Regions from separate parts of the Bacillus sp. FSL K6-0138 genome, predicted to be linked through region 2. Evidence: riboswitches for the same ligand, from Rfam matches in the RefSeq annotation. Region 2 holds a riboswitch; each other region holds the start of a gene.

Region 1 (10,773 bases), 2.1 Mb from region 2:
GGCAACATCCCGGAAAAAGTGAAATTAAGGCTCCAAAGGGCATCTGAGGCGGCTTCAAGGCTCGATGAAGAAATGTCTGAGATCAGGGGTGAAATCCGGGAAGCCCAGGCGGCTTTCTCGCGAAAGAAAAAGGACGAGGATGACGGCTAGGGGAAAGGAGAAAAAAGATGAAATTTGCGGTATCGTCAAAAGGAAATCCGGTCTCTGATACATTGAAAAGCAGAATTCAAACGTACCTGCTCGACTTCGGCCTTGAGTGCGACGAAGAAGAGCCCGATATCGTCATTTCCGTCGGAGGGGACGGAACGCTTTTATACGCGTTTCACAAGTACAGCAGCCGCCTCGATAAAACGGCATTTGTCGGGGTTCATACCGGCCACCTCGGCTTTTATGCAGACTGGGTTCCGGACGAGATTGAAAAACTGGTGATCGCGATTGCGAAAACGCCGTTTCAGATTGTCGAATATCCGATCCTGGAAGTGATCGTCCGCTATAATAACGGTGGAAAGGAAGCAAGGTACCTGGGGCTTAATGAGTGTACGATTAAAAGCATCGAGGGTACGCTCGTCACAGACGTCGAGATAAAAGGGGAGCTGTTTGAAACGTTTCGCGGCGACGGGCTCTGCCTGTCGACGCCTTCAGGCAGCACGGCGTACAACAAGGCGCTCGGCGGGGCGATCATCCACCCGTCGATCAGGGCGATCCAGCTCGCTGAAATGGCGTCTATCAACAACCGCGTGTTTCGGACGGTCGGCTCGCCGCTCATTTTGCCTGAGCATCATACATGCGTGATCAAACCACTTAACGATGTGACCTTCCAGGTTGCGGTTGATCACTTAACATTGCTGCATAAAGATGTCAAATCGATTCAATGCCGCGTCGCGAGCGAGAATGTCAGGTTTGCGAGATTCCGTCCGTTTCCGTTTTGGAAAAGGGTGCAGGAATCCTTTATCGGCAAGGGAGAATAGGAAGGTTTGCCGTGAGCGATTTTTCTTTGAGACAAACGATAACAGCAAAAGAAGACGGTATGCTGTTGAAAGAGTATGTACAGCGCATGGGCATTTCAAAGAGGATGCTTGCAGATATCAAATTCGGTGGCGGGGATCTTCTCATTAATGGGGAGCATGTCACGGTCAGGCATGTCCTTCAGGAAGGGGACAAGCTCGCAATTTTGTTTCCGCCGGAGAAGGTTAGCGAATCTCTGCGGCCGGAAGCGATCCCGCTTGACATCTTGTTTGAAGACGACCATGTCCTCGTGCTTAATAAACAGCCTTACCTGTCGTCGATTCCTTCGCGGGAACATCCGACGGGAAGCCTTGCGAACGGGCTCATTTATTATTATCAGCAGACGGGCTGTGAAGCAACCGTTCATCTTGTGAGCAGGCTGGATCGTGACACATCAGGGGTCATGCTCGTCGCCAAGCATCGTTTTGCACATTCCCTTTTGTCACATTTGCAAAAAGAGGGACATGTCAAACGGCAGTACCGCGCCGTCGTTCACGGCGAAATCAGGGAAGACCGCGGAACGGTCGACGCCCCGATCGGCAGAAAAGCGACAAGCATTATTGAGCGGGCTGTCGTCCCGGATGGCCAAACAGCGGTCACCCACTTTAAGGTGAACATGCGAATCGGACAGATAACAGACGTTTCGCTGAGCCTTGAAACGGGAAGGACCCATCAAATCCGCGTTCACATGAGCCATATCGGACACCCGCTGTGCGGTGACACGCTTTACGGGGGCACGCGCGATCTCATCAATCGGCAGGCGCTTCACAGCGAGAGGCTGGCGTTTATTCATCCGCTGACAAGGGAGGAGCTGGCGTTTTACGCGCCGCTTCCGTACGATATCCGGAAATTATTGGAGAGCTGAAAAACAGCTCTTTTTTTATGGCTCTATGCGAAATCTCGTTTCATCGAAAGGCATTGAGGAAGGGACCGATTCTGTTGTGAGTTCCGGAAACCTGAAGGCGGTCAGCCGATTGCCGAACACGCATCCCGTATCAATGTTAATTGTATGGTGAACCATCCGCGGAGCCCTGACAGGAGTGTGGCCGTACACGACCCATGCCTCGCCCTGGTAATGAGCGGCCCAGTCCCGCCTGACGGGCCTTCCGTCAGGCAGCGTCTCTCCCGTAATATCCCCGTACAAAACAAACTGTTTTACCTTACCAACGGGCTTCTTTCCGATATATTCGGCTTTTATCCCGGCATGGGCGACGACGAGCTCGCCGTTATGCAGGATCTCATAAAGCGGAGCGCGTTCATACAGGTGCATAAACAGATCTCTGATATGGTCTTGTTTTTGCGGTGGGAGCCGTCTGTATTCGGCGGCTGTCGTTTCAAGGCCGTGCATGAGCTTGACCGGGTTTCCTTTGAAAAAGCGGTAGAGTTTGTTGCAATGATTGCCCGGGACATAGCGGGCTGCGCATTTTTCAACGGCATTCGCCACGAATTCAACGACGGCGAGCGATTTCGGCCCCCGGTCTGTCAAGTCTCCGAGAAAGACAGGGGTTCTCTTTTCAGGGTGAGCGGGCAGCCCTGTATCAAGGGAATAGCCGAGCTTTTCAAGCAATGCGGTCATTTCATCATAACATCCGTGAATATCTCCGATCACATCGTATTTCATGTCTTTCATCTCCTAAACGTTAACTAACAGCGATTATATTTATGATAACCTTCACCGGCTTTGTTTATTGGATATCATACCTTGTTTATGTTCTATTTTCACCTTCAAACATTTCCTGCGGAGAAAATCAGGCATATCACTTTTATTTCTCGGCGAGCATTGTTAAAATCGACTTTTACACTTGGGAGAAAAGGACGATCATCTGAACTTTTCTTTCGTTGAATTGTAATTATGGTCCTTTTTGACTGTGGAAGGGGACACTATATACTAAGGAAACCGGTTTTTAGGAGGTAACATCTATGGAGCATACATCTGTTTCATCTTTAGTTGTCGTACTCATTGTCGCATTTTTAACCCCCATCCTGCTGAACCGCTTAAGGCTTGTCATACCTGTCGTTGTGGCGGAAATCATCATGGGTCTTGTTATCGGAAAAAGCGGTTTTAACCTTGTCGAAGTGCATGATGCGTGGCTTGAGACGCTATCGATGCTCGGGTTTATCTTTTTAATGTTTTTGAGCGGACTGGAGATCGATTTTTCCGCGTTTGAAAGAGGAAAGAAAAAGCAGCTGCTCCCAAACGGAAAAGCTGCGCCAAACACGTTTAAAACGGCTGCCATTATATTTATCGCGATTTTCATTTTGTCGCTCGGGCTTTCTTACAGCTTTGTCCTGGCCGGGTTCATCGACAACGCCTTTTTAATGACGCTGATCATTTCGACGATTTCACTCGGTGTGGTCGTTCCGACGCTGAAAGAAGAGCGCCTGATGAAGACGAACATCGGACAGATTATTTTGCTTGTGGCGGTGATCGCCGACCTTGTGACGATGATTTTGCTCGCTGTCTTCGCCTCGATTTATGGAGACGAAAGCAGCAATATGTGGCTGTTGATCATCTTGTTTGCCGCAGGCGTCGTCCTTTATCTCTTCGGAAGGGTGTTTAAAAACCGCTCTTATATTGAAGTGATGTCAAAAGGAACGATTCAAATCGGCACAAGGGCGATTTTTACCCTGATCATCGTGCTTGTCGCGCTTTCGGAATCGCTCGGCGCGGAAAACATACTCGGCGCATTTTTAGCCGGGGTTCTCGTGTCACTGCTTTCTCCGAATAAAGAACTGGTCCAGCAGCTTGATTCTTTCGGCTATGGATTTTTGATTCCGATCTTTTTTGTGATGACGGGAGTCAAGCTTGACATATGGTCCTTGCTTGAAGACCCGAAAATTTTAATGATGATCCCGCTGCTGTTTGTGGCGCTTTTAATCAGCAAGATCGTTCCTGCGCTGATGTTGAAAAAGTGGTATGGTGTGAAAACGGTGCTGGCTTCAGGGCTTTTATTGACGTCGACATTGTCGCTCGTCATTGCCGCCACAACCATCGGCGAACGGATCGGTGTCATCGACGCGAAAATGTCCGGTGTGCTCATTCTTGTCGCTGTCATCACGTGCATTATTACGCCGACGGGTTTCAAAAAGCTAATGCCGAAAGCACAGATTGAAACGGAGCAAAAAACGATCACCTTTATCGGCGCCAATCAAATGACACTGCCGGTTACTCTTGAGCTGTCTTCTGAGGAATATCACGTCAGAGTTCTGCATGTCCATCAGGAAAAGAAAGAAGAAAACCTGTCAGAGCCGGTTTTTGACGTGGAAGTGCTGCCAGATTATGAATTCGGGACACTCGAATCATTCGGCGTTTTTGAGACAGATATTCTTGTCGTAGCGACCGGGAATGAAGAGCGGAATACCGGAATTGCCCTATTTGCAAAAGATAAACAAGTCGATAGGATTATCGCAAGCGCAGATTCGCCGCAAGCGGAAGCCAAATTGAAAGAAAACGGCATCGATACGATTTCCGTCCTGCTGTCGACGAAAACGCTGCTTCGCGCGCTGATCGAGGCTCCGGGCGTCATGAAGCTTTTGACGAATCAGGATGCATCATTATACGAAATCAACATGAGCAACGAGCGCTATGACGGCGTGCTGTTAAGGGAATTTCCGTTTATGGGGGACGTGATCTTTGTGAGGATTTTCAGAGGTGTCGACAGCCTTGTGCCTCACGGCGATACAAGGCTGCAACTGGGCGACAGGCTGATCGCCACCGGCTCGCGCGAATATATCGCCGAGTTGAAAAAAACGCTGGAAGACTGATGCTTGACCATTTTTAATTTCGTGTTAAGATAAAAATATAACTGAATGAATGAAATGTTTTCCACTAGGGGAGTCCTTCATAAGGGCTGAGATAAAAGTGTGACTTTTAGACCCTCATAACCTGAACAGGTTCAGACCTGCGTAGGGAAGTGGCAAGGTATTTGACTATGTATGGTATTATGCAAATTCCAAACCACTTTTCCTGCGGGGAAAGTGGTTTTTTTCATTTTCTAACATTAAAGGAGGGCTACTTAGATGAAGTTTTCGGAAGAGTGCCGGAAGAGCGCTGCAGAATGGTGGGAGGGCAGTTTTGTACACCCGTTTATCAAAGGAATCGGTGACGGGTCTTTGCCGATCGACTGCTTTACATATTATGTGCTGCAAGACTCCTACTATTTGAGCCATTTTGCCAAGGTTCAGTCCTTTGCCGCGGCATATGCGGCAGATTTATACACGACGAGCTGGATGGCGGATCATGCAAAGGGAACGTATGAAGCAGAGCTGGCTCTGCATAGGAAGTTTTCCGAGCTGCTCGGTATTACCGAGGAAGAAAAAAGAGCGTTCAAGCCGTCACCGACCGCGTATGCCTATACGTCCCACATGTACCGCTCTGTTATGAGCGGCAATTTTGCAGAAATTCTTGCCGCTTTGCTCCCTTGTTACTGGCTTTACTACGAGGTCGGGGAAACGTTGAAAGCGTGCAAGCCTGAGAACGGCATTTATCAGGAATGGATTGCGACATATGGAGGAGACTGGTTTAAAGAACTCGTGACCGAACAGGTCGACCGTTTTGACGGGCTGGCCGAAAAAAGTACCGCTGAAGTCAGAGCGAAAATGAAAGAAAACTTCGTCATTTCCAGCTTCTACGAATATCAATTTTGGAATATGGCGCACAAGAAAGAAAGCTGGTCCGAGGAGCGGGGTGAACAGCTTGAAGCTTCACGCGATCACCGATGACCGGCACTCCGTTGACGAGCTGGCCGCCAAAATCGTATCCATCAAGGATACAGCGGATTTTATCCATATCAGGGAGAGGTCAAAAACGGTATGCGAGATTTCCGAATTAATCGAACGCCTGCTGGCAGCTGGCGTTGACAAGCGGAAGCTCATCATCAACGACAGGGTGGATGTCGCCTTGTTCCACAATATACATCGCGTTCAGCTGCCTTCCCACGGCTTTTCCGTCAAATGTGTAAGACACCGTTTTCCGCATTTGAAAATCGGAAAGTCTGTCCACTCTGCTGAAGAAGCGGTTCAGGCTGCAAAAGAAGGAGCGGATTACGTGCTGTTCGGCCACATTTTTGAAACCGACAGCAAAAAAGGGCTGACAGGAAGGGGGACGGAAAGCCTGTGGAATGTGAAACAGGCTGTCGATATTCCCGTTATTGCCATCGGAGGGATTACCGAAAAGCGGCTGCCTGAGGTAAAGCTGTCCGCGCCTGACGGCATCGCGGTGATGTCGGGGATTTTTTCTGAAGACAGGTCTGCCGAAGCTTGCGAACGGCTTCTGCGCCTGGTGAAAGGAGATCTGTATGAAAAAGCGCTATGAAACGATCGTGATCGGCGGAGGCATCATCGGTGTCTCGATTGCCTATCATCTTGCAAAAGCGGGAAAACAAACGGCGGTTTTTGAAAGCGGCGAGGTCGGGAAAAAAGCGAGCCGTGCGGCCGCCGGTATGCTCGGCGCTCATGCCGAATGCGATAAACCGGGAACATTTTTCGAATTTGCGAGGGCAAGCCAGACTGCATATAAGCGGCTGACCGCTGAACTAAAAAGCGTAAGCGGCATTGATATCAGGCGGCATGACGGCGGTATTTTAAAACTCGCATTTACCGAAAGCGACCGGGCGCGCCTTATGGAAATGGCCGCGCTCGATTCTGCCGAATGGCTGACGCCTCAAGAGGTGTATGAAAAAGAGCCGCATGCAGCAAAGGGGATACTCGGTGCGAATTTTATCCGGGATGACGTTCATGTCGAACCGATCTCTGTTTGCAGAGCTTTTGCCAAAGGAGCAAAACTGTTCGGCGCAGACATCTTTGAGTATGCGCCTGTTTTCTCAATAGAAGCGGCGGCAGGAGGCGGCGTCCGGATTCAGACGGCTTCAGGCGCCGCAGAAGCGGATCATGCCGTGATCGCGAGCGGTGTCTGGAGCGGCGTTTTCTTTCAACAGCTCGGTTTAAACAAGCGATTTTATCCGGTGAAAGGGGAGTGTCTGTCCGTGTGGAATGACAGCATTCCTTTAACGAGAACGCTGTATCACGATCATTGCTATATTGTTCCGCGCCACAGCGGAAAGCTTGTCATCGGCGCGACGATGAAAGCCGGAGACTGGAATGAGCAGCCTGATACGGACGGCATCGAAGCGGTCATGAAAAAGGCGAAAACGATGCTTCCGAGAATCGGCGGGTTGAAAATCGACAGATGCTGGGCCGGATTAAGACCGGAAACAGAGGACGGCAATCCGTATATCGGCAGACATCCTGAAAACGACAGCATCTTGTTTGCGGCCGGCCATTTCAGAAACGGCATTCTTCTCGCGCCGGCGACGGGGGAGATGATCACAGATATGATTCTTAGCCGGCCGGTCGAGCCCGCCTGGGAGGAAGCGTTTAAGGTTGACCGGAAGGAGGCTGTTCACAAATGATGATTCAGCTGAACGGACGAAAGATAGACTGGAAGAATGACGGAGGAACGATCTATGACCTGCTTGCATCCTATCAGCTGGAAAACCGAGTTGTCATCGTTGAAAGAAACAGAGAGATTATCGGAAAAGAGAATTATCAAGAAGTGAAACTTGAAGAAAACGATGTTATCGAAATCGTTCATTTTGTCGGAGGGGGATAAAACATGTTAAAAATCGCTGATCAGCAGTTTTCATCAAGACTATTACTCGGAACCGGGAAGTATCCGTCATTCGAGATTCAAAAAGAGGCGGTGCGCGTATCAGAGTCGGAGATTCTGACCTTTGCCGTCAGACGGATGAATATTTTTGAAGAATCCCAGCCCAATTTTCTCGAACAGCTTGATCTGAGCCGGTATACGCTTTTGCCGAATACAGCAGGGGCAAAAACGGCGGAGGAAGCGGTGCGCATCGCAAAGCTTGCCAAAGCGTCCGGCCTTTGCGACATGATTAAAGTCGAAGTGATCGGCTGTGACCGCTCGCTTCTGCCTGATCCTGTCGAAACATTAAAAGCATCCGAAGCCCTGCTTGAGGAAGGCTTTATCGTCCTTCCGTATACATCGGATGACGTCGTGCTGGCGAAAAAACTTCAAGAGCTCGGCGTTCATGCGATTATGCCGGGCGCCTCGCCGATCGGCTCAGGACAGGGGATTATCAATCCTCTCAATCTTTCATTTATCATCGAACAGGCTGAAGTTCCGGTGATCGTCGACGCCGGAATCGGTTCTCCCAAAGACGCGGCATATGCAATGGAGCTTGGGGCTGACGGCGTTTTGCTGAACACGGCCGTAGCCGGCGCAAAGGATCCGGTCAAAATGGCGCTCGCCATGAAACTTGCCGTCGAATCAGGAAGGCTCGGATATCTCGCGGGAAGAATTCCTGAAAAAGACTATGGCATCGCTTCCAGCCCTGAAGAAGGGATGCTGACGACTTGAACGGCAGATATTCAAGACAGGAGCTGTTTTCGCCGATCGGTCCAGGCGGCCAGAAAAAGATAGAACGCGCGCATGTGCTGATCATCGGAGCCGGGGCTCTCGGATCGGCGAGCGCTGAAATGCTTGTAAGAGCGGGAGTCGGTTCGCTTACGATCGTTGACAGGGATTATGTCGAATGGAGCAATCTCCAGCGTCAGCAGCTATACACGGAACAAGATGCGAAAGACAAGATGCCGAAGGCGGCGGCTGCCGAAAACAGGCTCCGCCTGATCAACGGCTCTGTCCGGGTTAACGGCATCGTCACCGATGTCACGGCGGAAAAAGCGCTCAGCCTTGCAGAAGGCGCATCCTTGATCATTGATGCCACAGATAACTTTGAGACCCGTCTCGTTGTAAACGATGCGGCTGTCAAATCGGGGATCCCTTTTCTGTATGGGGCGTGTGTAGCAAGCTACGGAATTACCTATACAGTCATTCCTGGTAAAACGCCGTGTCTTCATTGTCTTTTGGGACATCTGCCGGCGAACACGATGACGTGCGACACATCCGGTGTCATCAGCCCGGTCGTTCAGCAGGTTACCGCTTATCAAGTGACAGATGCCCTTAAGCTGCTGACGGGGCATGAAACCTCCGGTACGCTCCGCTCATTTGATATATGGACAAATGAAAGGTCCGAGGTTCGCGCGGACGCTCTTAAAGATCAAGCATGCCCGACGTGCGGCACCCGTGAATTTCCGTTTCTTTCACCGGAAAACGAAACAAAAGCGGCCGTTCTGTGCGGGCGGCAAACGGTCCAAATCAGACCTGCCGGCAAACAGCCGCCAATACTTGAGGAGCTGGCCGTCCGCTTCAAAGAAGCGGGCTTGGATGTGACAGGGAATCCGCACTTGGTGTCATGCAAATCCGAAGACTTCAGATTTGTCATTTTTCGGGATGGCCGGGCTTTCATTCATGGGACAAATGACGTAAAACGGGCAAAAACGATATACCACAGATGGATTGGCTGAAGGCTGAAAAAAGGAGTGCAAACAACATGAGTATACGAAAAGCATTGACAATCGCCGGGTCCGATTCAGGCGGAGGTGCGGGCATACAGGCTGATATTAAGACGTTTCAGGAGCTTGGCGTGTTCGGCATGTCAGCTTTGACGGCGGTAACCGCGCAAAATACGCAAGGCGTACACAGCGTTTTTCCGATGTCTCCGGGAGAGCTCGGCAAACAGATCGAAGCGGTAGCCCTTGATTTAAGGCCTGACGCGATTAAAACGGGGATGCTTTGGAGTGCGGAAATGATCGAAGAAATCGTTCAGCAGCTTGAGGAGCACGATCTCAAGGTTGTGATTGTCGATCCCGTCATGATTGCCAAAGGCGGGGCATCGCTGTTGAATGACGAAGCCGTGGAAACGCTGAAACGGCGGCTGTTGCCCCGTGCTTTTGCGGCGACGCCTAACATTCCCGAGGCAGAGGTGCTGACTGGAAGAAGGATTCAGACGATGGATGACCGCAAAAAAGCGGCTGAGGATTTGCACAAATTGGGCGTTCGTTATCCGATCATTAAAGGAGGCCACCTGCCGGAAAAGAAAACAGTGACAGACCTGCTCTTTGACGGCGAAACATTTATCGAAATCACCAATCCTTTTATCGAAACGAAGCACACTCATGGCACAGGCTGTACGTTTTCAGCCGCTTTGACGGCGCAAATTGCCAAAGGAAGCGATATTCACGAGGCTTTCGAAATCGCCGAATCATTCGTGCACATGGCGGTGGCAAACGGTCTGAATATCGGCTCCGGACACGGGCCGACGAATCATTTTGCGTATAAACAGCGCTCTATGCGGGAGGGCTGATCCCTTTGCATACTGTGCGTCAGCAAAGCGGCGGCGTCCATTCCAGGAACGCCGCCGCTTTTTTTGACTGAAAATTGTCAGCCTGACGCAAATTGTGATACTATATATTATGATCAGGTACTAATAAAATGTTAATCATTAGGAGGATTTATACATATGAATGTATCACTTGAAGGCCGTAATATAGTCGTCATGGGTGTTGCGAATAAACGAAGCATCGCTTGGGGAATCGCCCGTTCTCTTTACAATGCCGGTGCAAGGCTGATTTTTACATACGCCGGAGAGCGGCTTGAAAAATCGGTCAGGGAATTGGCTGATTCTTTGGAACGGAACGACTCAATCGTTCTGCCTTGCGATGTCACAAACGATCAGGAAATCGAAGAGTGTTTTGCCAAAATCAAAGACGAAGTCCAAGTGATTCATGGAATTGCACACTGCATCGCATTTGCGAACAAAGAAGAGCTTACAGGAGAATATTTGAACACAAACCGTGAAGGCTTCCTTCTCGCTCACAATATCAGCTCATATTCGCTGACAGCGG
Region 2 (10,773 bases):
CTACCTCGTTCTTTTGTAACTCCGTATAGAGTGTCCTACAACCCCAAGAGGCAAGCCTCTTGGTTTGGGCTGTTCCCGTTTCGCTCGCCGCTACTCAGGGAATCGCATTTGCTTTCTCTTCCTCCGGGTACTTAGATGTTTCAGTTCCCCGGGTCTGCCTTCACATATCCTATGGATTCAGATATGGATACTGCTCCATTACGAGCAGTGGGTTTCCCCATTCGGAAATCTCCGGATCAAAGCTTGCTTACAGCTCCCCGAAGCATATCGGTGTTCGTCCCGTCCTTCATCGGCTCCTAGTGCCAAGGCATCCACCGTGCGCCCTTTCTAACTTAACCGTTAAAAAGAATCACTACGTGATATCTTGCATTACAATTGAATGTGAATGTCTTGCTATCGTTATCTAGTTTTCAAAGAACAACGCACAGGATGTGCTAACACATGCGTTGCCACAGGACGTGGCGTCTTTAGCAGGTGTCTCCTATGTCGAAGAATCAAATGATCCTTCAAAACTAAACAAGAACTAAACGCACCTGCCTGCAAGACCGCAAGGTCTTGCATTCCGTATAATATCCTTAGAAAGGAGGTGATCCAGCCGCACCTTCCGATACGGCTACCTTGTTACGACTTCACCCCAATCATCTGTCCCACCTTCGGCGGCTGGCTCCAAAAGGTTACCTCACCGACTTCGGGTGTTACAAACTCTCGTGGTGTGACGGGCGGTGTGTACAAGGCCCGGGAACGTATTCACCGCGGCATGCTGATCCGCGATTACTAGCGATTCCAGCTTCACGCAGTCGAGTTGCAGACTGCGATCCGAACTGAGAACAGATTTGTGGGATTGGCTTAGCCTCGCGGCTTCGCTGCCCTTTGTTCTGCCCATTGTAGCACGTGTGTAGCCCAGGTCATAAGGGGCATGATGATTTGACGTCATCCCCACCTTCCTCCGGTTTGTCACCGGCAGTCACCTTAGAGTGCCCAACTGAATGCTGGCAACTAAGATCAAGGGTTGCGCTCGTTGCGGGACTTAACCCAACATCTCACGACACGAGCTGACGACAACCATGCACCACCTGTCACTCTGCCCCCGAAGGGGAAGCCCTATCTCTAGGGTTGTCAGAGGATGTCAAGACCTGGTAAGGTTCTTCGCGTTGCTTCGAATTAAACCACATGCTCCACCGCTTGTGCGGGCCCCCGTCAATTCCTTTGAGTTTCAGTCTTGCGACCGTACTCCCCAGGCGGAGTGCTTAATGCGTTTGCTGCAGCACTAAAGGGCGGAAACCCTCTAACACTTAGCACTCATCGTTTACGGCGTGGACTACCAGGGTATCTAATCCTGTTCGCTCCCCACGCTTTCGCGCCTCAGCGTCAGTTACAGACCAGAGAGTCGCCTTCGCCACTGGTGTTCCTCCACATCTCTACGCATTTCACCGCTACACGTGGAATTCCACTCTCCTCTTCTGCACTCAAGTTCCCCAGTTTCCAATGACCCTCCCCGGTTGAGCCGGGGGCTTTCACATCAGACTTAAGAAACCGCCTGCGCGCGCTTTACGCCCAATAATTCCGGACAACGCTTGCCACCTACGTATTACCGCGGCTGCTGGCACGTAGTTAGCCGTGGCTTTCTGGTTAGGTACCGTCAAGGTACCGCCCTGTTCGAACGGTACTTGTTCTTCCCTAACAACAGAGTTTTACGATCCGAAAACCTTCATCACTCACGCGGCGTTGCTCCGTCAGACTTTCGTCCATTGCGGAAGATTCCCTACTGCTGCCTCCCGTAGGAGTCTGGGCCGTGTCTCAGTCCCAGTGTGGCCGATCACCCTCTCAGGTCGGCTACGCATCGTTGCCTTGGTGAGCCGTTACCCCACCAACTAGCTAATGCGCCGCGGGTCCATCTGTAAGTGGTAGCGAAAAGCCACCTTTTATGTTTGAACCATGCGGTTCAAACAAGCATCCGGTATTAGCCCCGGTTTCCCGGAGTTATCCCAGTCTTACAGGCAGGTTACCCACGTGTTACTCACCCGTCCGCCGCTGACCTAAGGGAGCAAGCTCCCGTCGGTCCGCTCGACTTGCATGTATTAGGCACGCCGCCAGCGTTCGTCCTGAGCCAGGATCAAACTCTCCATAAAATGGAACGCAGATTAAGTTCGTCACATCCTGTGACGACATCTGCATGACCTGCATCGTGCAGGCCTGTTTGAAAATGACTACGCACGTTTATGTGCGATTTATTTGAATTAACAGGTACGTTTTGTCTTGTTTAGTTTTCAAAGATCATTTTTACTTCGGTTAGAAGCAACTTTATCAATATAACATTCTAGCAAGGTGAATGTCAACAACTTTTTAAAAAAATATGAATCAGCTGTTTTATAAAGCCGTCTTTTTAAGGACGAATATTAATATATCATCTATTTTCATTTAACACAATAGTTTTTAAAAAAATAATAAAGTCATCAGCGTGAACACAATAACATCGGGTCATACGCTTTACAATTCATGCTGCCGGCTGAATCCCGCTCGCTGCCGTTGGCAAATGGTCCTTTTCTAATGTACCGCCGTTTTATATGACAGGCGCTCCGCTTTGCCGAGATCATTTCTTCTTTATTATATCCGGCCGCGTTTCTTATTATTATCGTCACGCATTTAAAAAGATCACCATCGTAAAGATTCAAGACAGTGATCCAGCCTTTCATTTAGTATTTTAACCGTTCTTTAATTTTGCGGTCGATTGTCTGACGATCAATTCCGGCTTGTATACCTTAGAGTGTTCCAGCTGATCCATATTCCTTCCTTCCACTTTCGCGATCATCCATTTTGCCGCTTCGATTCCCATCTGCATCTTCGGATGGGTTACCGACGTCAGCTTAACCTCCGACGCCTGGCTTAAATGCGAATCATCATAGCCGACAATCGATATGTCCTCAGGTATTTTCAGCCCGAATTCCCTGATCACGTCAAGCACTAAAAGAGCGATCTGATCATTATAGCAGAAAATGGCGGTCGGTGGCTCTTGTGAAGACAGACGCTTTCTCACTTCAGTGATCGTCTTTTCCTCTTTGTTCTCCGTCTCATAGGTAACAACCATTTCCGGATAAAATGACAGACCGTTTTCCCTGAAGGCGCGGATAAATCCTTTCATCCTGTTGACGCCTTGCATATCGTCCTGTTTAAAAAGGCCAAAGACCCTTTCATGGCCGAGCTTGATCAAATGGTCAGTCGCTATAAACCCGCCGTATTCATCATCCAAAATAAAGTGGGGCGGGTTCAGCTCCTGGTAAAACTGATTGATCATCAGGTACGGGATGTGGTGCTGCTCAAGCGTCAAGTAATAGTTTAAATTCGGATTAATGCTTCCTGTTTTCGTCGGCTCAACGATCAATCCGTCAATGTCTTTATCAAGCATGTTTACAAGGCACTGCTTTTCTTTTTCAATGTCATTATTCGTGCTCGCTACGATAAGCGTGTACCCTTCATTCGACAGCGTCGATTCGATCCCTCTTATAATGTGGGGAAAAATATAATCGGACAAATAGGTCGTGATCACGCCGATCATTTTATGTCTTTCCCTGCCTTTTTCCGAAGGCCTGAGGCGTTGTGAACAGTATGTTCCCGACCCCTGCTCCCTATACAGGAGACCTTCGTGAACCAAGTCGCCGATCGCCTGGCGGATCGTATGTCTGCTGACATCGAAAATTTTCATCAATTCATTTTCCGAATGAATTTTTTCCCCGGGCTTAACTTTCCCCTCATATATCCACGATTTAATTTGGTTTTTGACCATGCTGTATTTTGTATGTTCACTCATCAGATCAACCCCATCTTGTACGTACGAATAATTTCTATTATAAAGGAAAATCTTCAATTATTGCTACTTATTGGAGAAATCAAGCAAAAAAATTTGAAAAATACGGCTTGTCGTTCGTTTCTTTTTTTAGTATAGTAGAAAATAACTAAATAATCTTGATGACCACAAGGGGAGCCTCAGGCTGAGAGTGAACAAACCGTTCTGACCCTTTGAACCTGTTAGTTAACGCTGGCGTAGGGATGTGGCAAAGTAAAACTTATTGCATCCAAAGCAGTGCGTGGAAACTATCCTATTCCTTCCTCGCATTGCTTTTTTATTGGGAAAGAAGTCCAGTACCCCTTTGTTCATCAAAAGTGAGGGTTACAATGAATCAATCAAAACAACTTGTCCGGCTTATTGAAATCGCCGTCATGACAGGCATCGCAATCGTATTGGATATAGCTTCAGGAATGTTTTTGAAAATGCCGCAAGGCGGCTCCATCGCCATCATGATGATCCCGCTCTTTTTAATTTCTTTTCGATGGGGGCTGAAAGCCGGACTGATTACCGGTTTTTTAGCAGGATTGCTGCAGTTTGTCACCGGGGGGCTTTATGCGGTGCACCCCGTACAGTTTCTCCTTGATTATTTTATCGCACCAACAGCTGCAGGAATCGGCGGTTTATTTGCCGGTCCGATCCGAAAAGCTGCCGCGGCGAAAGCAAAGGGAAAGCTGGTATCATATGTTACGGTTGCCGTCTTTTTCGGAAGCGGACTGAAATTTCTCGCCCACGTCATTAGCGGCGCCGTCTTTTTTGGAAATTACGCACCCAAAGGGACGCCGGTCTGGATTTATACATTAACGTATAATGCAACATATATGCTCCCGTCGTTCATCATTTGCGCAATCGTGCTGTGCCTGTTGCTGCTGACGGCTCCGAGGCTTTTGGAACGGAGCATTGATAAGAGATGAAAAAAAGCGGACACCTTATAGGTTCCGCTTTTTTTGCGTTTTTATTAATTCTGCAACCAATACGTACCGCTCCGGGGCAGAGCCTATAAAGTCGAACGGGTAGCAGGTCGAAACGGTTAATGTCGCCCTGGGTTTTGGAACGATAACGGTCCTGTCATCAGCATCGACGATCCTCACCTTTTTCACTTTATATGTAAAAGTTCCATATTCAGCTTCAACAATTAACCGGTCTCCTTTGCCGACTTCACCAAGCCTTCTGAAAACCGTGTCGCGGTGGCCGGACAGGACCGAGTTGTCATCTTCGCCCGGCAGCACGGAACCTGCAAAATGCCCCACTCCCTTTTGAAGCTCGTCTTCGTCTGTTCCGTGGTAAATCGGAAGCCGCGCCTTCATTTTCGGGATCACAAGGTCGCCGATTTTTTCACCGGTTTCAAACGTTCGCACTGTCTCGGCTTTTTGTTTTTTTCCGGTTTGAACAGACGGCTTTTCAGCCGGCTTCTTCTCAGCCGGCTGCTGAGCGGAAAGTGTGCGTCCTTGAAAAAGCTTAAACGCATTGGTAGCTGCAACATACAGCCCGGCCGTTATCATGGCGATCGCCAAAAGCCAAATCACCCTTTTTTTACGGGATGCTCTAATGTCAATTCACCTCTTTGTCTACGCCGCTTTGCGAAGCCTTCTGATCAAGAAAAATCCGCTGAGGATTAGCACGAAACCGAGGATCGACCATTCCGCATAATGCCCGGCCGTTTTTGGAAGTTTTGCCCCCCTTACCGTCTTTTTCACATGCTGCTTCTTTGTATCATGTTGAACGGCTGTTTGGGTTTGCTTCACTTTTGCTCCTGTTTCATGAAATAAATCTGATCCAATCATGTCAGGCGTCAGCAAAACGTCCAAAATGAAATTTCCTTCAAGATCGTAAACTTGTACAAGCAAGCTTGCCCCTTTCAGTTCATCTGCGCTGACAGGCGTCGTCAGTGATACTTCCTTTTTCTTGCCGTCTTTGACTAAATAATATTTCGTTTTCACCTCAAGGGTTTGCTGAAGATCGTGTAAAATAGACAGCATTTGAGCGATATCTTTCGCTTTCAGCTCCGTTACCGTCTCAAAATCGGCAACCGCTTCAAGTCGCTCCCCAATCGCCATCAACTCATCTTCAAGATTCGGATTTTTTTCACGGACGCTCCTAAGATGCTTTATTAGCCTTTCCCATTCCTGATCGTCTACGCCAAGCTCCTGAAACGGATTTTCGATTGCCGCGTCGCCTTCGTCAGTTGTCACGTTCCAAAGCGCATCATCCAGCTCATACTCAAACATGAAGGCATCGAGGATGCTTTGCCCTTCTTCCATATAACCATTATCAACGAGAAGTTTGACCGCTTCTTTTTCATTTAAGCCGTAATCTTTTAAATATGAAGCAAGCCGTTTTTCATCGAGCCTTTCTCCAAGAAAATCTCTTAATTCCTCCGCCGATTCAAATCCTTTCAAACTTTCATCATATGTATCTTGCAAATAGGCTTCCAATTCTTTTTCTGTCATCCCTATTTCTCCAAGATACTCGTTCAGCTCGGACTGTTTCGGTGCGGCGAAAGCTTCTGCGGACGGCACCAGAAACAGCGCGCATATCAAAAACGCCATCATCCTTTTCTTCATAAAATTGACCCCCTATTTATATGTTACCTTTTGATTATAATAGAAATTTTTTAAAATACATGCATTAAATTTAAAATCGTTTTCTCTATTTAAAAAAAGTCATAATCTTTGCTCTCGCTGAATGTAATATAGTAAAGCGAAATAGAGGAGGTATAAACGTGAATCCTTACTATATGATGCTCTTTTGCTACGTTCTGTCGATCATCCATTTCCTGATCGGTTACAGAGAAGCCCTGAAAATAAGCGGAGCTGACGGACTCGTCGACGGAACCGTTATGATCTCCTGTATTCCGTTGGGCGTTGTTTTTGCTTTCTTTTCGCATTTCTTCTGGAAAATGACCATTTAGACCGGGGAAACGATTCGAATGTCATTTGCTTCCCCGTTCCAAAAGGGCTCATCACCCGTAAAAATGGGGCAAAACGCTTAAATTTCGTATACAATTGCCGTTTTTCCGCTGCCAATCATCCTCAAAAAAAGAAAAGCTCTCACTTTGGCGTTATTCACAGAGGACGGCAATTTATGCTATGATAAATAGAACTTCAATTTACAAAAAATTCACAAAAGATTGGAGGGAAGAGAATGGGCAAAGCCGTGGCTTCACAAGAAGTCGCCAACATGCTGAACGACTGGTACATACTGATGAAGAAACGAGACATTTCACGCTCAATCGAAATGAAAGATGACATAGATAAAGCAATTGAAGAGATGGAGGAAGACCAGGACGTCCTTGTTTATTATCAAATGCTTGATTTCCGCTTGCGGCTTCTACTTGAAGATATCAGCCAATCTGCTACCGAAAAGCTGGAAGCCATCGAGTTTCACGACAATGATCCGAAGAGCACGGATGATAAACTGAACTATTATTTTTATCTGTTTAAAGGGATTTATGAAGATTATAAGCAAAACCACACAGAAGCGCTCAATTTTTTCAGAATAGCGGAAAAAAGGCTCGGAGCGATTCAAAACGAAATCGAAAAAGCTGAATTCCATTATAAAATCGGAGTGCTGTACTACAATTTAAAAGCGACCTGGCTGTCGATCCACCATATCAATATCGCAGCCGGAATTTTTCAGGGCTATGAAGGGTATACCAAGCGGGTTATCAACTGCAAAATGCTGATAGGATTAAATTATATAGACCAATTTAAATTTTCCGAAAGCGAAGCCTTATTAAATGAAGCGATCGATAGAACGGAAAAAATCGGCGATCAATTTCTTCTACCTTACACCTACTATAATATGGGCTTTTTAAAAAGCAAGGAAGAAAAGCATGAGGAAGCGCTTAAATATTACAATAAAGCTTTTGCCATCAAGGATTTTGAATCAAAGGCCCAATATGCTTATCTCCTCTGTGTGTACGAAACCGTAAGATCGCTTTTGAAAACAAATTCACAGGACAAAGCTTTTCAATGGATCGATGTAGGTTTCAAAAAGTCCCGCGAAATGAACAGCAAAATATTCGAGCTGAAATTCAAAATTTTACATACATTATACACAAGCCCGCCGAATAAAATGGAAATGATCAAGGACTTTGTTCACCAGCTAGAAACTGAAAAAGCATGGGTTGATCTAGAGGAATTATTAATGGACGTGGCGAATTATTATAGGGAAAAGAAGCTATATGAAGAAGCCATATACTTCTACATTAAAACTGATAAGGCGAGCAAGCTTGCCGGAAGAGGAGGAGAATAAATGAAAAAGTTTTTATTAGCAGCCGCTGTTTTAGGGGCGGTACTGAGCTTTTCGTTGGCAAACCATCCATCCGAAGCGGTTTCAAAGAGCGACAATATCCTTCTGGCTTCCCGCGGAGCAGGCGGTTAAACATTTCCTTCAAAATCCCCATTCACTGCATAGCTGAATGGGGATTTTGCACCTTATAAAAAGTCTGGCTATTGCCTATACCATTCCAATTTTTCAGGAGCGATTCATATGAAAAAGAAAGTGCTGCTGACAGGTTTTGACCCTTTTGGCGGAGAATCCGTCAATCCAGCTTGGGAGGCGGTTAAGCGGCTTCATGGTGAAACGGCCGGTGACATTTCCATTGCAGCTGAAAAAATCCCGACCGTTTTCGGCAAATCGGCTGTCGTTTTGGAGAAAGCGATCGAGAAACATCAGCCCGACATTATCATTTGTACGGGACAAGCCGGCGGGCGGCCGCATATCACACCCGAACGGGTAGCGATTAATATCGATGACGCCAGAATCGCCGATAATGAAGGCATGATGCCTATAGATGAAAACATTGCACAAGACGGCCCTGCCGCTTATTGGTCGACTCTCCCGATCAAACGCATCGTACAAAACTTGAGACACAACGGGATTCCCGCATCTGTCTCAAATTCAGCAGGCACTTTTGTCTGCAATCATTTATTTTACCGGTTGATGCACCATTTAGCCCTTTCATCATCAGGTGCGAGGGGCGGATTTATCCATATTCCCTATCTTCCTGAACAAACCATCGATAAAAAAGAACCGAGCCTTAGCCTTGACGTGATCGTCGAAGCGCTGCGCATCGCGGCATTAACGGCTGCCAACCATGAAACCGATATCCGCGAACAAGGCGGTTCACTCGACTGATTCGAGCTCCGGCGGATGAGTCGGATCGTACCGCTGCGTATTGGCAATCTCCCTGCGGTTATCCCCAAGAGATATTTTGGTTATTTTACCAGGTTTCACAATAATAACATGACAATAGGAGGGGATATGATGAGCATTTTTAATGAGGCCAGAAAAGAAACATGGAGCGAAATACGGGAGTTGTCAGACGATGACATCAACAAAAGGCCTGAAAAAGATGAATGGAGCATTCAGGAAGTCCTTGACCACCTAAAAAAACTCGATTTGCAGGCAGCCCGGTTATTCAGGGAACGAATCAGAAGCGCTCCTTTTCGAACGATTGAAGCCAAGCCGGTCCATGTGTCTGAAGACCGGTCTGTCAAACGAAAAGCTCCAGATTCTTTGGAGCCCGAGAGAAAAACGACGGATTTGCTGGCAATCAAAGCCGAACTGGACCATGCCCGCTCACAGCTTACAACGGTAATCGCCACGCTTCAGGAGGAGGATTTTGAAAGGGTGCTTCCTCATTCCGTCTTTAAAGAGCTTACAGTAAGACAATGGATCGATTTTATCGGCCATCATGAAAAAAGACATGTCAAACAAATTCAGGAGATCAAAAAGAAATTGTCGTGAAAAGACATTCGGGAGGCATGTTCGATCAGGATTTCCATACCTCCCCTTCTTTCTTATGCGAACGATCTTGCGTCTTTTACGGCGTTCGGTGAGTACGACCATACGTCAACCTGATCGCCTTGTGCAATCACTCCCGGCCGTTCAACGACACAAACGATCCCCCTTCTGCCCATGGCATGGCGTACAAAACGGGAAGCGAGCTTCGGCTTGTCCGGAAACTGTTTTTGAATGACCTCGCCGGGCTGGATGCAGGGTTCATTCTCACCTTCGCACAAAAGCGCGGCACCGCTCGGAAAGATGAGTCTGCTTCCTTCCCTGACATGCGTCAATTGAGGCAACCCGCTTAATGCGATATTGGCTCCGAGCCATTCCGGAAGTACAGCAGGGATGTTTAGCCTTTCGGCAATCGCCAGGCATTCTTCGACAGAGACGATCGAAATCTGCCGTCTGTTAAAAATCTCCGTACCTTTTTTATACATCGGTTCCCTGGCGCCGGCCGTCTTTGTCAGGCCGAAATGCAGATCACCGGGAATTCCTCCATAGTCAATCGAAATTTCTTCTTTTTTCTCCGTCACAAATGACGGGGTATCGGCGATGTATACGTTCTCCGCCGTCGCTTTCCGCCTTTCCCACATTCAACCCATCTCCTTTTTTGAATATGAGAATTATTTTACAATGCTTCCTTTTTTTCTTCAAATCGGTTTAAAACCCGCTGTGCTTAGAAGCACACGCGGGTTTCCGGGATGGGCTTATACAGTTTTCGGCGTTTTATTAAAACAGCGTTTGTAAATCCAAATGTAGGCTTGTTCATTTAGGTCTCTCGGATTTCCGACCGTCTGCGGGTCTTTCATCGCCTCTTTTGCAAGGCGTTCGATCATCTCAGGTGATACGCCTTGTTCTTCAAGGCCCGGAATCTCTAAATCCTCTACAAGCTGATACATCCAATTGACGGAGGCTTTTGCCGCTTCTTCCGTCGTCATGCCGCTTGTATCAATGCCGAATGCTTTTGCGATGCGCGCAAATTTTTCAGGGTAGCCTTTCCAATTGTATTCCATCACAGGTCCCATCATAGCCGCCACGCATTGGCCGTGGGCAACCGGGATGATGCCGCCGAGCGTCTGGCTCATCGCGTGAGCCGCACCCGCTGATTCGCTGCCGTAGGAAAGGCCTGCAAGCAT
Region 3 (10,773 bases), 1.3 Mb from region 2:
TCTTTTCTCTGGCATGCATCAGTTTATAGTGAAGCGGCGGAACGATCGAGAACCGGCTGATGAGGCTCCGATCGGAAAATAAACGGTAAGGCGTTCCCTGATAAGCCGCTTTTCCTTTGTGAAACACGATGACTTGATCAGAGTGCCGGTCGACGATATCCATATCATGGGTCACCATGATGATTGAGGTTCCCCGTTCCTGCCGTTCTTTTAACCGTTTAATCAGCTCTCCTGACGTTTTTTCGTCCTGTCCGAATGTCGGTTCATCAAGGAGAAGCAAATCTTGATCAAACAAAAGCATCGTCGCCACGCTCAGACGACGTTTTTGCCCCAGGCTCAATGTGAACGGGTGGGCCTTTCGGTGTGATGTAAGCCCGAACTCTTGTAACAGGCCGGACGTTTTTTTCTCAATCTCTTCCCCAGACCAGTTTCTCTGTCTCGCTCCGTACGCGATTTCCTCAAAGACCGAATCCTGAATAAATTGGAGCTCCGGGTTTTGAAAGACGAAGCCGGCCTTGTCATACAAGTCCTTGTCAGACCATTTTTTCAGCTCGCAATCCTCCAAATAAATGCGTCCTTTTCTCACCGCTTCCAAGCGGATCAGGCTTTTGAGAAACGTGCTTTTCCCGCTGCCGTTCTCCCCGATGACCGATACCCAGGCGCCTTTTGGAATCTGAACGCTGATGCCGTCCGCAACCGTTTTTTTTCGATAGCCGATCGCTGCATCTTCGGTGCGGATCAATGTCCTGCTTTTGGGCGTCCCGCTTTCTTCCTCACGTTCTTTTTTTTTCAGTTCGGCAGACAGCTTGACGGCAAGCGGATGGGTCTCGTCCCGGACGACTTCCTCCCATACAGCCGGATACAGCTTGGGCAGCCAAATGCCGGCCTCCTTCATTTGCCGCTGATAGAGACGGAGAATGTCCCCGGGTTTTCCGTCGCCGATCATGCGTCCGTTTTCGTTTAAAAGGATGACGCGGTCCATCCATTCGATGCAGCCGTCCAACACATGCTCGACAAACACCATCGTCTGCCCCGTTTTTTCAGAGACGTCTTTCAGCAGGGCGAAGATCGCGTTCCGGCTGACCGGATCAAGCTGCGCCGTCGGCTCGTCAAAAAACAGCACTTCCGGTTCCAAAGCCAAAAGACACGCCAGCGCGAGCCGCTGTTTCATGCCCCCTGACAAAGTCTCAATCGGCGTTTTCTTATCAACATTCAGCCCGACCTGATCCATGAGAGAAGAGATCATCCGCTCCATATCTTCGGGGGGAACACGGCGATTTTCCAGACTAAAGGCGATTTCTTCATCAACCCGAAGCATGCAGAATTGCGAATCCGGGTCCTGAAACATGACACCGGCGCTTTTTCTGCGGTCTACCTCGCCTTTGACTTCGGCTTCAATATGTTCGGGTATAATTCCGGAAAGCACCGAAATCAATGTCGATTTTCCGCTTCCGCTCGGCCCGAGTATCAGCACCTTCTCTCCTTTTTGAATCGATAGACTCAAGCTGTCCAATACCGTTTCCGAACGGTTGTAAAAGCGAACGGATAGATTATTGCATCCTAGATACGAATTCATTTGATTCATCCTTTTTCCGCTGTTCCTTCATGATCTCATATTGGTCGAGCACACCTGTTTTCGCGAGCGCCCCGACCACCGCTTTGGCGAGCCAGCCGCCGAGAATGATTCCGCTGATGACCTGAATGATAAATGTCAGAACCAGCGTTTCTGTCGTATAGTAGCCAAAGCCGTTTGCGATCAGGCTGTAGGTCATGCTGCCGACGGCCGCAAGCGCTCCGGACAGCATAAGGGTAAACAAGTTATAGCGCTGATAACGAAACATCGCAAAAGCGATTTCCGCTCCAGCCCCCTGGAAAACGCCGATGAGCAGTGAAGATAACCCAAAATGGCTTCCCGTCAGCAGTTCAACCGCCGCAGCTGCCGTCTCGGCAATCAGCGCCGCCCCCGGTTTGCGGATGATATAGGCAACGATCGGACTCGCAATCACCCATATGCCGAACATAAAGTTTGCACCGACTGGACCGACGATAGCCGAAACCGGAATCCACAAGGTGGACCACCCTAAATAAATTACACCGCAGGCGACTGACAATATCACGGTCATGACGACTTCTTTCATCCTCCAATTCATCGTCCCGCCGCCTCCATATTCACAGGCCAATCTTCAAGGGTATAGGCCATCTCCCAAAACTGATATTCAAGCTGGCAGCTTAACAAAAAGAGCTCTTTCATTTTCTCTTTTTCTTCCTCGCGTGCATCCTTTGCCCATTCATCCAAACGAGCGCAAAATGCCGTTGTAATCGAATCGGTTCGGTCTCCGTAAAATTGAATCCAGTCATAAAACGGATGCGACGGATCCGGCTGCACCTCATTCAGCAATCTTTTGCCGATCTCCCAATATGTCCACGGACACGGCAGCATAACGGCCAATATGTCTCCGATCGTGCCTTCGTGCGCGGCCGTCAGCATATGGCTGATATAATGATGAGCCGACGGTGCGAGAGGATAGCCGTGCAGGTCTTCATATTGTACGCCTGCAACCCGGCAAAGATTGTTGTGGGGATGCACCTCGCTGTCCAGCACAAAGGAAATCTGCCGGTTGAACATGGTCATGTCTTCCCGTTTTTTGCATTTTGAAATAGCGATTCCGTAGATTTGTACAAAGGAATTCAAATACGCGACATCCTGTTTGACATAATGGATGAGCTGTTCCTTTTTTAGGTCGCCCGACGCCAGCCCCTTTACAAAAGGATGCTGAAAAATGGCTTCAAAGATGGGATTTGCCTCGCGGCGAAGTTGCGCTGAAAAACTCATGAAGAAAGCCTCCTTACATTCATTTATAAAGGAAGGCACAAGGGGAAAACGGCTTCTTTATGCAAAAAAGCCGCCCCAAAATGGAGCGGCTTAAGATGATGAACTCATAAAGACACCGGCTCCACTTCCCTACGCTAGTGCGAACTAGATCAGGTTCGAAGGGTCCAAGATCACCTCTTGTCTCAGCCAGCTTTATGGCTCCCCCAGTGGACTTCCTATTTCATTAACTTTTACTCTACACATCTATAAACTACATGTCAATGCTTTAATTCAAGTATTGAATCGCCGGGATTTTTTCGACTCCGCTTGCATAGTAGTAGTTTAATACACTGAAGAAATCGATAGACTTACCCGTTTTTAAATCGACGATGAGAATATGATCGCCGTATTCAAAATCGTTGTCATCGATCCTTCTCGGCGTCACCTTTCCAAGCGTATCGACAAACGAACCTTCATAGCCGACGCCGGATTGAAAGGCGGACTGGTGGTGCATAAACAATGTCCCTTTATCGAGATAGACCATGATGGCTTCTTCAGAGCTGGCATAGCTTGCTTTGTATGATACAGGTGCGGAAACCGATTTGACCTTTGCATCTGCAATCTCGTGAGTCCGCTGGGTGTAGCCGCCGCCATACGGAAAATAAAAGACTCTCTTCCAGTCAAGGTGGCTGTTTCCGCCGTTTTTGTTATATACAAAGGTGCCGTTGGCATAAACTGAACCGTCTTCATATTCCGCGACAAATTGCTGCAGGGAAGATGAGACAGATACTGCCGATGTAAAATGGGCCGGGTTCCTGGCGTTCATTTGAATCGTATAGGAATCTCCGACATCTCCCGCCGAAAAAACCCTGAGCGCATAGTCGCCTTTTGGAAGCTCATTGAGTGCGATCAAATTGCCGGCTGACGCGGAGATATTCGTCGGAATGGCTTGTCCTTTTTCCCAGTCAACCACGTAAAGCTGCACGGTGTAGTCGGCATTGTTTGATAGGATTCTCGCGATGAATGTTCTGTCTGAAGGCGTGCTGAAAAACCACAGATCGTCCTTGTTGGTTTCCGTCAGTGAGGCCTGGTGCTGAAAGGATTGTTCTGAAGAAGAATAGTTTGATTTGACGGAAGCTTTGGGTTTTGTTACGTTCAAAGACTGCCCGTCTTCATTGAGTCTGTAGGAATCTTTTATATTGGCCCGATCGATCGCAATGTTTTCCCGTTTGACTTCAAGCTTTTGCTGGTAGTCTGCAATCTCTTTTTCCTTCTTCGGCGGTTCTGCTCCTTCGGCCATCGCCGGGACCGACGAGATCATGAGCAAAACGGCGAGCATGAATGAAAATCGTTTAACCCTCTTTCCCAACTCACTTCACTCCTTTTCTTCATCACTACTTCATCATAATGTATATTTACAGCATTTGGTATAGATTGATATTTTTTAAGAAATAAACAAATTTTCTGAAACTTATACTGGGCGCAATCCGTCTTATATATTGAAAGGCAAATTTCAATTGGAGGGGATAGATATGATGATGTTTATCTTGATTTTGACAATGACCGTGTATTTGTTCTACTCATTCAGCAAAGACAACCGGCCGGCCAAAAGAAGTAACAAAGCTCATCAGAATGTGATTGTGCTTCGGGAACATCCTTTGATTGCCCCTTCCAATGATGCCAATTGCTAAAATATTTTTATACAAACGAGCAAGCCGCCTGTCAAGCAAGGCGGCTTTTTCACAGCGATTTACGGCTGAAACTGCTCCGCTTCCGTCGAGCCTTTTAGCGCCGTCGTCGAAGAAGTCCCTCCTGTAACGACTTGTGCGACTTCATCAAAATAGCTCGTTCCGACTTCACGCTGGTGCCTTGTCGCCGTATAGCCGTGGGCTTCGCTGGCGAACTCGGCCTGCTGCAGCTCAGAGTAAGCGGCCATCCCGCGTGTTTTATATTGACGGGCCAGTTCAAACATGCCGTGATTTAAAGCGTGGAACCCAGCGAGTGTGACGAATTGAAATTTATACCCCATTTCACTGAGATCTTTTTGAAAATCACCAATCGTTTGATCATCGAGTTTGGCTTTCCAGTTAAAAGAAGGCGAGCAATTGTACGCAAGCAGTTTTCCCGGGAATTGTTCATGAATCGCCTCTGCAAACCGGCGCGCCTCATCAAGATTAGGTTCTGATGTTTCACACCAGACCAAGTCGGCGTAAGGCGCATATGCAAGCCCTCTGGCAATCGCCTGATCAAGGCCCGCTTTCGTTTTGAAAAATCCTTCTGATGTGCGTTCTCCCGTCAAAAACGGGGCATCATACTGGTCGATGTCGCTTGTGATGAGATCGGCCGCATTCGCATCCGTCCGGGCGATGAGAACCGTCGGGACGCCCATGACATCTGCGGCGAGGCGGGCCGCGATCAAATTACGAACCGCCGTCTGCGTCGGCAGCAGCACTTTTCCGCCCAAATGTCCGCATTTTTTCTCTGATGAAAGCTGGTCTTCAAAATGAACGCCAGCGGCACCTGCCTCAATCATGCTTTTCATCAATTCGAAGACATTCAGCTGCCCGCCGAATCCCGCTTCAGCATCCGCTACGATCGGTGCAAACCAATCGATCTCTTCTTTTCCTTCCATGAAATGAATCTGGTCTGCGCGCTGGAGCGTACGGTTGATTCTTTTGACGACTTCCGGAACGCTGTTTGCCGGATACAGGCTTTGGTCAGGGTACATGCTCCCCGCAAGGTTTGCATCGGCCGCCACTTGCCAGCCGCTTAAATAAATCGCTTTCAATCCGGCCTTTACTTGCTGCATTGCCTGGTTTCCCGTCAACGCTCCAAGCGCTGGAACGAAATCTTCCGAATGGAGAAGCCGCCAAAGTTTTTCAGAGCCGCGCCTTGCGATGGTATATTCGATTTCAAGGGACCCCCTCAGGCGGATCACATCCTCAGCCTTGTACGGCCTTGTGATTCCGTTCCACCGTTCATCCTGCCAGCTCTCCTCCAATTGTTTTGCCTGTTCAGACCTCATCTCCCATTCCTCCTTATAATTTTTCATAAGCGGGTATTGTCAAAAATTCAGCGAATTGATCATCCAAAATCATTGCTTCAAAGAGCCGTCCGGCCTCTTCAAAGCGGCCTTCTTGATAACGCTTCAACCCGATGTCATCGATGATCCTCTTCATTTCTTCCTCTTTCATCGTCTTGAACATTTCTGCAGTCACTTCCCGGCCGTCATCCAGAATGCCTTGCGGATGGCGGATCCATTGCCATAATTGAGCTCTTGAAATTTCGGCCGTTGCCGCATCCTCCATCAAATGGTCAATCGGGGCAGCGCCTTTTCCGGACAGCCAGGAAGCCATATAGCGGATGCCGGCGCTGATATTCGTGCGGACGCCCTTTTCCGTGATCCGCCCTGTCGGCACTTCCAGCAAATCTTTCCCTTCAACCTTGATGTCTTCACGCTTTCTATGAATCTGATTTGCTTCAGGCATATGTTCATCAAATACGTCGAGAGCCGTTTGAATCATGCCGGGATGCGCGATCCATGTCCCGTCATGCCCGTCTTTTACTTCGCGCTCCTTATCCTCGCGTATTTTCGCGAAAGCCGCAGCGTTGATATCGGGATTGTCTTTTGCAGGAATCTGCGCCGCCATTCCCCCGATCGCATGGACATTCCGCTTATGGCACGTTTTGATGACCAAAAGGGAATAGGCTCTCATGTTCGGAACCGTCATCGTCACGGCTGAACGGTCGGGAAAGATGACGTCTTCCCTGCTGCGGAATTTCTTAATGAAGCTGAAAATGTAATCCCATCTGCCGCAGTTGAGGCCTGCCGAATGTTCCTTCAATTCATACAAGATCTCATCCATTTCAAAAGCTGCCAGGATTGTTTCGATTAAGACGGTCGCCTTTATCGTGCCCTGCGGGATGCCCAAATCGTTCTGGGCGTAAACAAATACGTCATTCCATAGCCTTGCTTCAAGATGATTTTCGATTTTTGGAAGGTAGAAATAAGGGCCGCTCCCTTTGTTGATCAGCGCTTTTGCGTTATGAAAAAAATAGAGGCCAAAATCGAACAAGCTTGCAGAAACCGGTTTTCCGTCAGCCAGCACGTGCTTTTCCTCCAAATGCCAGCCCCGCGGCCTGACCATGATGACCGCCGGATTCTCATTGAGCTGATACCGTTTGCCGTTTTCGTTTGTAAAATCAATCGTCCCGCGGATTGCATCCCTTAAATTGATCTGTCCTTCTACACAGTTTTTCCACGTCGGTGAGTTGGCGTCTTCAAAATCGGCCATAAACACCTTCGCCCCCGAATTGAGAGCGTTGATCACCATTTTTCTGTCCACCGGCCCGGTAATCTCTACCCTGCGGTCTTCCAAATCCGGCGGGACCGGCGCAGCCGTCCAGTTTCCTTCCCGAATGTACTGCGTCTCTTTTAGAAAATCGGGGTCCTTTCCTTGATCAATTTCCGCCTGAACGATATTTCGCAAGTGCAGTAAATCGCGCCTTCTTTTGCCGAAGTGGCGTTCAAGACGCCCGACGAACTGAAGCGCTTCCTTTGTTAAAATTGCTTCATATTCCGGATTCATGTCTCCCTTGATCTGCAGCCTTCTCTCTTCTGTCTTCATCTCTCTAGCCCCTTTCGCATTTTGTTATAAAACAGTTACTCTCCCTTCTTCGCAAGGCAGCGCTCGCATTCCATGAAATAGGATTCAGCCTGTTCTTCCACCTGCTCCCCGCATTCTGGGCACGTTTTTTTTGGAAGCGTTCGAAAGAATTCGAGCGGGCTTTTCATGCTCATTGTTTCCCCCTCCTTTTTATACAACAGATTTTGTTTTTTTATTTCTGTTGTAGTACAGTATACAGCGGGAAATCGAAAATGTACACACTTTTTCCAAAATTATTTATTTTTTCCCATCGTGCAATAACAAAGAATATTTCTTTTTTTATTCATAACTTATTCATATTTTTTATCTAAAATAGGTAACCATAAAGAGGTGAGAGATGATGAAATTAAAAAAACCGGATATCGCACTTATCTTGATTTTGCTGGCAGCACTTATTCTGAATACATATAACATCTGGCAGGATGATGCGGCCAACCAGTATTACTTGGCAGCAGTTAAAAGCATGACGAAAAGCTTCCACAATTTCTTCTATGCTTCATTCGATCCTTCGGGATTTGTATCGGTTGATAAGCCGCCGCTCGTCCTATGGATACAGACGATCTTCGCGCTCGTATTCGGCGTTCATACGTGGAGCGTGATCCTTCCGCAGGCGCTAGCAGGAGTCGGTTCTGTCTTCCTTCTCTACATCATGATCAAGCCGAGATTCGGCAAAGGTGCAGCGCGAATCAGCGCTCTTGTTATGGCGCTGACGCCGATCGCAGTCGCCGTCAGCCGGACGAACAATATCGACAGCATGCTCGTATTCACGCTGCTTCTCGGTACATGGTGCCTGATGAGGGCGGTCAAACAAGGAAAGCTGATCTTGCTGCTCGCCGCGTTTGGAATCGTCGGAATCGGATTCAATATGAAGATGCTTCAAGCCTTTATGGTCATCCCGGCCTTTTTGCTATTCTACCTGGTTGCGGCAAAAGCCAAATGGAGGAAAAAAATCGCGTCGGCCGTACTGTCGCTTATCGTCCTTACCGGCGTTTCCCTTTCGTGGGCACTCGTTGTCGACTACACGTCGGCGGACAGCCGTCCATATGTCGGAAGCAGCCAGAAAAACTCCGTGCTTGAACTGGCTTTCGGATACAACGGTACAGAACGCCTGCTCGGACAGACGACAGGCAATTCCCGCGGCGATATGAACGGATTTGGCACAGATATGCAGCCGCCGAGCGGGAACAGCCCGGCCGGCGAAAGCTCTAAATCGCAAAACAGAGGCATGCAGCCGCCGAGCGGAAACGGCTCGACTGGCGGAAGCTCCAAATCGCAAAACGGAAGCATGCAGCCGCCGAACGGTAACGGCCCGGCCGGCGGTGATGCTCAAGGCCAAAACGGAGGCGGGCAGCCGTCTGGCGGAGGGGGCCATGGCGGATTCGGCGGAGGAAACGGAGGCCCAGGCGGGGGCGGCGGCATGAACATGTTCGGCACCGGTACTGCAGGTCCGCTGAGACTGTTCCAATCTGCGCTTTCCGGACAAATCAGCTGGATGCTTCCATTCGCACTGTTCGGATTGCTCGGCATGATGATCAGCTGGTTCCGCGACCGCCGCGAAAAAGCGGGGCAAATGAAAGAAACCCTTTTCTGGGCGGCATGGCTCATCCCTGTCGCAGGCTTTTTCAGCGTTGCGGGCTTTTTCCATCATTACTATTTGATTATGCTGGCACCGCCGATCGCCGCATTATCCGGAATCGGATGGCATGCGATGTACGGCTTGTACAAAAACCGTAAAGATTGGGCAAGCTATTTGCTGCCGGCAGCCGTGTTCATCACAGCTGCATTCCAGGTCTATATTTTAAGCGGTTATACGAATCAAATCGGCAGCGCCTGGATATACGTTCTGGGCACCTTGGGAGTCGGCCTGACGATCACCCTTCTCATGCTCAAGCGCAGCCATCCATTTGGAAATCAGCTGACGATCATCAGCTTGTGCGCCCTGCTTCTCACACCGGTCTACTGGTCGGCAACGCCGCTCATGTACGGCAACAGCAGCGTCCTTCCAGAAGCAGGCCCGCAGCTCAAAAGCTCATCAGGCGGCGGCATGTTCAGTTCAGATGTGGACACAGGGCTGCTCTCCTACCTTCGCAAAAATAATACAGGCGAAGAATACCTATTCGCTACGCTGACGACGGTCACCGCCGCACCGTATATCATCAATGCCGACGAAAATGTCATGGCGCTCGGCGGCTTCAACGGCACAGACCCGATCCTGACGGTCAGCGAGCTGAAAAAACTGGTCAAAGAAGGAAAAGTGAAGTACTTCCTGATCCCGGGCAACAACTCAGGCAACAGCGAGCTGGTTTCCTGGATCAAAAAACACGGTGCGAAAATTTCGTCAGACGAATACAGCAGTTCCTCAAGCACCATTCAGCAGGGCACAAGAGGCGGCCCCGGCGGCGGAGGAGAGACGACGCTTTATAAAGTTGAATTGTAAGAGATGCGGAAAGCCCATCGGAGATGTCCGATGGGCTTTTTCTTAATGTCATAACGCCGATTTAATGACCTTCTTATAGTACAGAACAGACAACAAGCCGAAAATAGAATACAGAACAGTATTCAATACATCACCATAATCATCGAGGACCATGCCTCTAATCCGAATACCTGTTTTTTCTCAAGTGTATAGCAAAATGATGTTACATTCTACAGAAAAATCCGGCTCTGCATTTAAAAAGCTGCCTCCATAGAGGCAGCCGATCCGGTTCACATTACAAGCTTTCACCATTCGTTTCAATCACGTTTTTATACCAGTAAAAGCTTTTCTTTCTCGTTCTTTTCAGCGTTCCTTTTCCGTCATTGTCCCGGTCGACGTAAATGTAGCCGTAGCGTTTTTTCATTTCGGCGGTGGAGGCGCTCACCAAATCGATCGGTCCCCATGATGTGTAGCCGATTAAGTCGACGCCGTCGGCGATCGCTTCCCTTGCTTCTTTTAAATGATCGCGCAAATAATTGATTCTGTAATCATCCTGAATGGAGCCGTCTTCTTCGACGGCATCGACCGCGCCAAGGCCGTTTTCTACGATGAACAGCGGCTTCTGGTAACGGTCATACAGTGTATTCAACGTAATGCGCAGCCCTTTAGGGTCGATCTGCCAGCCCCATTCAGACGATTCCAAGTACGGATTTTTGACGCCGCCGAGGAGATTGCCTTCCGTTTTTGCCAAGTCTTCCGGACTCGTGCTCGCGACCATTGACATGTAGTAGCTGAAACCGATATAGTCGACGGTATTTTCCTTCAAGATGTCTTCATCACCTTCAGCCATTTCAATCGTAATTCCGTTTTCCTTAAAG

What was found. Region 2 has a riboswitch for thiamine pyrophosphate ahead of thiT (energy-coupled thiamine transporter ThiT). Riboswitches for the same ligand answer to the same signal wherever they lie in the genome.
Region 1: it holds a riboswitch for thiamine pyrophosphate, as region 2 does, so the genes downstream of both, tenA (thiaminase II) here and thiT (energy-coupled thiamine transporter ThiT) in region 2, are expected to answer to the same signal.
Region 3: it holds a riboswitch for thiamine pyrophosphate, as region 2 does, so the genes downstream of both, tenA (thiaminase II) here and thiT (energy-coupled thiamine transporter ThiT) in region 2, are expected to answer to the same signal.

What each region holds. Positions count from the first base shown of each region.
Region 1 is NZ_CP150286.1:3,248,104-3,258,876, reverse strand. It holds gene MHB78_RS17320 (GTP pyrophosphokinase family protein) at 1-150, shown strand, start outside; gene MHB78_RS17315 (NAD kinase) at 168-968, shown strand; gene MHB78_RS17310 (RluA family pseudouridine synthase) at 980-1,870, shown strand; gene prpE (bis(5'-nucleosyl)-tetraphosphatase PrpE) at 1,886-2,626, opposite strand; gene MHB78_RS17300 (monovalent cation:proton antiporter family protein) at 2,926-4,770, shown strand; TPP riboswitch at 4,827-4,935, shown strand; gene tenA (thiaminase II) at 5,026-5,727, shown strand; gene tenI (thiazole tautomerase TenI) at 5,702-6,319, shown strand; gene thiO (glycine oxidase ThiO) at 6,303-7,415, shown strand; gene thiS (sulfur carrier protein ThiS) at 7,412-7,615, shown strand; gene MHB78_RS17275 (thiazole synthase) at 7,619-8,386, shown strand; gene MHB78_RS17270 (thiazole biosynthesis adenylyltransferase ThiF) at 8,383-9,393, shown strand; gene thiD (bifunctional hydroxymethylpyrimidine kinase/phosphomethylpyrimidine kinase) at 9,420-10,232, shown strand; gene fabI (enoyl-ACP reductase FabI) at 10,389-10,773, shown strand, end outside.
Region 2 is NZ_CP150286.1:1,151,214-1,161,986, reverse strand. It holds rRNA gene MHB78_RS06360 (23S ribosomal RNA) at 1-338, opposite strand, end outside; rRNA gene MHB78_RS06355 (16S ribosomal RNA) at 580-2,129, opposite strand; gene MHB78_RS06350 (GntR family transcriptional regulator) at 2,702-3,805, opposite strand; TPP riboswitch at 3,963-4,062, shown strand; gene thiT (energy-coupled thiamine transporter ThiT) at 4,171-4,755, shown strand; gene MHB78_RS06340 (class D sortase) at 4,771-5,343, opposite strand; gene MHB78_RS06335 (processed acidic surface protein) at 5,410-6,405, opposite strand; gene MHB78_RS06330 (hypothetical protein) at 6,564-6,752, shown strand; gene MHB78_RS06325 (tetratricopeptide repeat protein) at 6,986-8,098, shown strand; gene MHB78_RS06320 (hypothetical protein) at 8,099-8,227, shown strand; gene pcp (pyroglutamyl-peptidase I) at 8,336-8,983, shown strand; gene MHB78_RS06310 (DinB family protein) at 9,110-9,595, shown strand; gene MHB78_RS06305 (MOSC domain-containing protein) at 9,649-10,230, opposite strand; gene MHB78_RS06300 (iron-containing alcohol dehydrogenase) at 10,345-10,773, opposite strand, start outside.
Region 3 is NZ_CP150286.1:4,482,956-4,493,728, forward strand. It holds gene MHB78_RS23430 (ABC transporter ATP-binding protein) at 1-1,576, opposite strand, end outside; gene MHB78_RS23435 (ECF transporter S component) at 1,551-2,150, opposite strand; gene tenA (thiaminase II) at 2,147-2,833, opposite strand; TPP riboswitch at 2,943-3,048, opposite strand; gene MHB78_RS23445 (hypothetical protein) at 3,099-4,181, opposite strand; gene MHB78_RS23450 (hypothetical protein) at 4,345-4,503, shown strand; gene aceA (isocitrate lyase) at 4,563-5,837, opposite strand; gene aceB (malate synthase A) at 5,851-7,440, opposite strand; gene yhfH (protein YhfH) at 7,476-7,613, opposite strand; gene MHB78_RS23470 (glycosyltransferase family 39 protein) at 7,820-9,916, shown strand; gene MHB78_RS23475 (glycoside hydrolase family 1 protein) at 10,191-10,773, opposite strand, start outside.